2 regions of the Pseudoalteromonas sp. 19-MNA-CIBAN-0066 genome follow, and region 1 is predicted to be linked to the other one. Evidence: predicted binding sites of a transcription regulator. Region 1 holds the regulator's gene; the other holds the start of a gene.
The links. The regulator LexA, encoded in region 1, represses DNA repair genes until DNA is damaged. The targets are predictions, from matches to a motif close to TACTGTATNNNNATACAGTA.

Region 1 (2,405 bases):
ATTAGCCGCGTAGCTGGCAACACTTTCGGCTAAAACCACGTTTGCTCCGCCATGCACCATGCCTATAGGGTTATGGTGCGCAGGAATTGCTGGCATAGTGGCAACTAAGTAATCATCACCAATTTCAGTTATTTCAATCCCCATGGTTTTCATCAGTGTACCTTGGCCATTTATGCCTTGGTCTAACTGCTTACAAAACGCTAAAGTAATAGGTTGATGCCAAATACTCATTGTTACTCCTTTAAAGGTTGAAAACGATAACCGATAATACGATTTTTCATGGCGATATGATAGCCAAATTAGTGCAGCTACTGCATGGTAATACAGTGCTACTTTTTGCTTTCTACATAGTGCTTAATTTCATCGAGATCTTTTTTTAGCATTTTACGCATCGAACTTTTAAGAAAAAACCCTATCACTGCAGAGATCATTTTTACCCAAATAGACTCAGAGCTATCAGAAAAAGTCATGGTTAAACAGGTGCTAGGTTCGGCGGCGGTAAGTGACAGCTTAGTGGTATAAACTGCCCCGCCATTTTCTGCGCGAGTGCAATAGTATTCATTAGTAACAGCTTCGGTGATCCACATGGTTTCTGAGGCTGCTTTGCCAAAAATTTTTCGTGTTTCTAACCATTTTAGGCCCACTAGCCCTTGTGGTGGCTTCTCGATTATTTTTACATCAATAATGCCAGACAGCATATTGGCACTGTTTTCGATGTCAGTTATTGCCGCCCATACTTTACGTTTAGGACCGTTAATTATTACCGCTACAGTGATATTCATAACACTCTCCGTTAATTCACATTGATGAAGTTAAGGCCCATTACAAAAACGATAGTTAACTAATTTTTAATAACAGCAACAACTTAGTAGTTATGTAATTAATGTAACGTAAAACTAACACTATCGTGATCTGCGTAATTTTATCTGTAATTTACTTGGTAATTTTAAGCTTAGACCAATGCCACCTTTGGCAGCAAAGGCGAGGAGTAATTTAAATTTGCGATTTTCAGATAACTGTATATACTCACAGTTAAATGTACTGTATGGAAAACCAGTTGTATGCGACCATTAACTAACCGCCAAGCGCAAATACTCGAACTTATTAAAGTGTTTATTAAAGACACTGGTATGCCTCCTACACGCGCAGAAATTGCACAAACATTAGGCTTTAAAAGTGCTAATGCAGCAGAAGAGCATTTAAAAGCGCTGGCTAAAAAAGGCGCTATTAAAATGAAACCAGGCGCTAGCCGTGGTATTCAACTTATTGAAGAAGATGAACCAGAACAACTTGGTTTACCGTTAATAGGCCGTGTAGCTGCCGGCGAACCTATTTTGGCGCAACAACATGTTGAGAGCCATTGTAAAATTGACCCGTTAATGTTTAAACCCGCTGCCGATTTTTTATTGCGTGTAAATGGTATGAGCATGCGAGATATTGGTATTATGGATGGTGATTTACTGGCTGTTCATCGCACTCAAGTTGCCGAAAATGGCCAAGTTATTGTTGCCCGCGTTGATGACGATGTAACGGTAAAACGCTTAGAAAAAGCAGGCAAAAAAGTATTATTGCATGCTGAAAATAAAGAATTTTCGTCGATAGAAGTGGATCTTGAAAACGAATCTTTTAATATTGAAGGCTTAGCTGTTGGGGTTATTCGTAATGCTGACTGGATGTGACAATTAAGCTGTTATAGCTATGTAAAATATCGGCATAATTTAATAGCTCAGATAATTAATGCGCACTTTTTTTTGCGCTTTTTTTTGCCTTTTTTTTGTGAAAATTCCGCTGCAATGAAAAAATTATATTAAGTTTATGTTTTTTATCATTTAAGTATTTAATACTCGTTATCGCTGTCTTTTTATTTGTAACCCTTGCTGTTGCTCACTTCCTGCTTAGAACAAAATTAAATAAATCCCATATTTACGCTAATCCCCTAATATTATTTGATTATTTTTCAAACTAAAACTTGCTAGTTGTTCAATTATTAACTAATTGTTAATGGGCTGGACTAACAATAACTCACAGCTTTAGTTTTGAGAAAATATATTTATATATCCGGCAGCAATACAAAAATAAAAAATAACAAATTGGCATTTAAAGCTTATGTCTTTTTGTTTTGCACTCGCAACAGTATTAAAGGAGCTGTCACATGGGTAAATTGAGCTCTACCTTGTGGCTTATATTGTTTGTTTTTCCGCAGTTAGCATTGGCAAATAGCCAATATAATATGCGCAAAGGCGTAACCGATATAAGTAATAATGTTTATCAACTACACATGACCATATTTTTAATATGCTGTGTAATAGGCGTGATTGTATTTGCCGTTATGTTTTGGGCACTTATTCATCATCGTAAATCTAAAGGAGCAGTTGCTGCTCAATTTCACGAAAGTACCAAAGTAG
Region 2 (2,405 bases), on a different contig from region 1:
TCCATTTGCTGTTTAACATGCGGTTGACCACGGTAATCGGCGAGTAATTTTGGCCTAATTGCACGGTCTATAGAGTCTTCGTTGGGTTTTTCAGTCGCGTCAATTAAGCGATCAGCTTCGATCATAGGTTACTCACAGCATTGATTTTAAAGATTCTTTAATAAGAACCTCAGTAGACATATCGGGTTTACTTACTGATTTTACTGCTTTTTGCGCTTGTGGCAATTTATAACCTAGCGACACCAAAGCCGACACAGCATCATCGGCGGCATTATTAGCAATTGTTGCGTCGCTAAACGGCTCAATAACCGCACTGTCGCTGAAAGGGGTGAATAAATCGTTGCCCCAATTTTTTAATCTGTCTTTCATTTCGAGTACTAGCCGCTCGGCGGTTTTTTTACCTACACCGGGTAATTTAACTAAGCTTGTGGAGTCTTCGTTATTTACACAGCTTACAAATTGCTGCGCCGACATACCCGACAAAATAGCTAAACCTAGCTTTGGCCCTACGCCATTGGCTTTTAATAACTCTCTAAATAAGGCACGCTCTACTTTATTGTTAAAGCCAAACAATAGTTGTGCATCTTCGCGTACTACAAAATGAGTATAAACAATGGCATTTTCGCCAACTTTAGGTAAGTCGTAAAAGCAGGTCATTGGCATTTGCACTTCGTAGCCAACACCATTTACCTCTAATAATATTTCGGGAGGTTGTTTTTCTACTAAAATACCATTTAAGCGACCAATCATAGTTATTTCCTTAAACGTCCTCTAACGGTTTTGCTTGCGCTACCCGCTAGTTTTATTAAATTTTGTTCTGAGTGCGCATGGCAAATAGCAATAGCCAGTGCATCGGCGGCATCAGCTTGTGGCGTACCAGGTAGTTTTAAAATGTTTTTAACCATATGCTGTACTTGAGTTTTATCGGCGCCACCATTGCCTACTACGGCTTGTTTTATTTGCCTTGCTGAGTATTCAAATACTGGTAAGTCGGCCATTGCAGCGCCTACAATAGCAGCACCACGTGCTTGGCCTAGCTTTAAGGCTGAGTCGGGATTGTGCGCCATAAACACTTTTTCTATCGCGAAGGTTTCTGGCGAAAACTGCTCTATAAGCTGGGTAATGCCTTGGTAAATCATTTTAAGTCTTATATGAAACTCATGATCCGCTAATTTAATGCAACCACTGCCTAAATAAGTGAATTTAGATCCCTGATGCGCTACAACACCGTAGCCAGTTAAGCGTGAGCCTGGATCAATCCCTAAAATTATGGCCAAAAAGCACCCTCATTATTGTTATTCGTTAATTAGGCTAATAATGCCAGAGCACTGTATAAATTACCAGTAACAATAAAACAAAAACGCCCACTTAAGTGGGCGTTTTCCTTTTGCTTAAATATTGGCAACTTAACCTAACGCACGCACCAGCCCTTGGGTGTTTTGCTTAAGTGTGCGAGCAATCATAAAATAGCCTAACCCCGCTACAAACACTCCACCTGCCACCGGTCCTATTATCCAAATATGTGGATGTAATTTACCCGCCAGATCAAATAACTGCTGCTGTACAATTAATAGCGCAATATCACTAAAAAAAGCGGCAACTAAGCCGGCCAAACCACCAAGCAATAAAAACTCATATAAAGTGGCGTTTTTAATAAGCCGGCTTTTTGCACCAAGTGTGCGCAGTATTACAATTTCTTGCATGCGCTCGCCTAAGCTTGCTTGCACTTGCGATATTAATACCAGTGCACCACACAACACCACAATAGTAAGTACAAAGCCAATTGCAAGTGACACTTGCTCTATGGTTGATTGTATTTGTTTAACAAAGTTACCTACATCTATGGCGGTAACCGTTGGGTAGCTGCGCAGCAATTGACTAAAGTCGCGTTTTTGATCAGGCTCAATACGTACCGACGATATATAGGTTGCCGGAAAGTCTTTGAGCACATCAGGACTTAAAATAATAAAAAAGTTTGGCTTAAGGGTGGCCCAGTTTACTTTACGCACACTGGTAATTTTAGCGTCAAACGACTGCGCACCAATTAAAAACGTTAACGTGTCGCCAAGTTCAACATCTAAACGCTCAAGCATAGACTCCTCAATAGATGCCTCTGCTAATGTGTTTTCATTAAACCACTGCCCTTGCACTATTTCGTTTTGCGCTGGCGGCGTTTCAAGCCAGGTTAAATTTAGCTCGCGACCAATACCAGCGCGTGCCTCTTCATCTTTTTTCTCGTTGTCTTGCAATGATACTTCTCGCGCTACCAGCTCGCCATTTACCGCATTTACCCGGCCACGAATGGTGGGATAAAACTCCGATACCTGAATGTTTTTTTGCGCCAAATAAGTATTAATTGGCTCAAGTTCGTTTTGGGTAATATTGACTAAAAATGCATTGGGAGC

Region 2: the regulator LexA is predicted to act here: its motif matches at 1,327-1,346, upstream of ruvC (crossover junction endodeoxyribonuclease RuvC).

What each region holds. Positions count from the first base shown of each region.
Region 1 is NZ_JBEONZ010000007.1:22,443-24,847, reverse strand. It holds gene AAEZ18_RS06330 (PaaI family thioesterase) at 1-231, opposite strand, end outside; gene AAEZ18_RS06325 (SRPBCC family protein) at 330-782, opposite strand; gene lexA (transcriptional repressor LexA) at 1,062-1,679, shown strand; gene coxB (cytochrome c oxidase subunit II) at 2,153-2,405, shown strand, end outside.
Region 2 is NZ_JBEONZ010000028.1:7,239-9,643, forward strand. It holds gene ruvB (Holliday junction branch migration DNA helicase RuvB) at 1-125, opposite strand, end outside; gene ruvA (Holliday junction branch migration protein RuvA) at 133-750, opposite strand; gene ruvC (crossover junction endodeoxyribonuclease RuvC) at 753-1,277, opposite strand; gene AAEZ18_RS14220 (ABC transporter permease) at 1,407-2,405, opposite strand, start outside.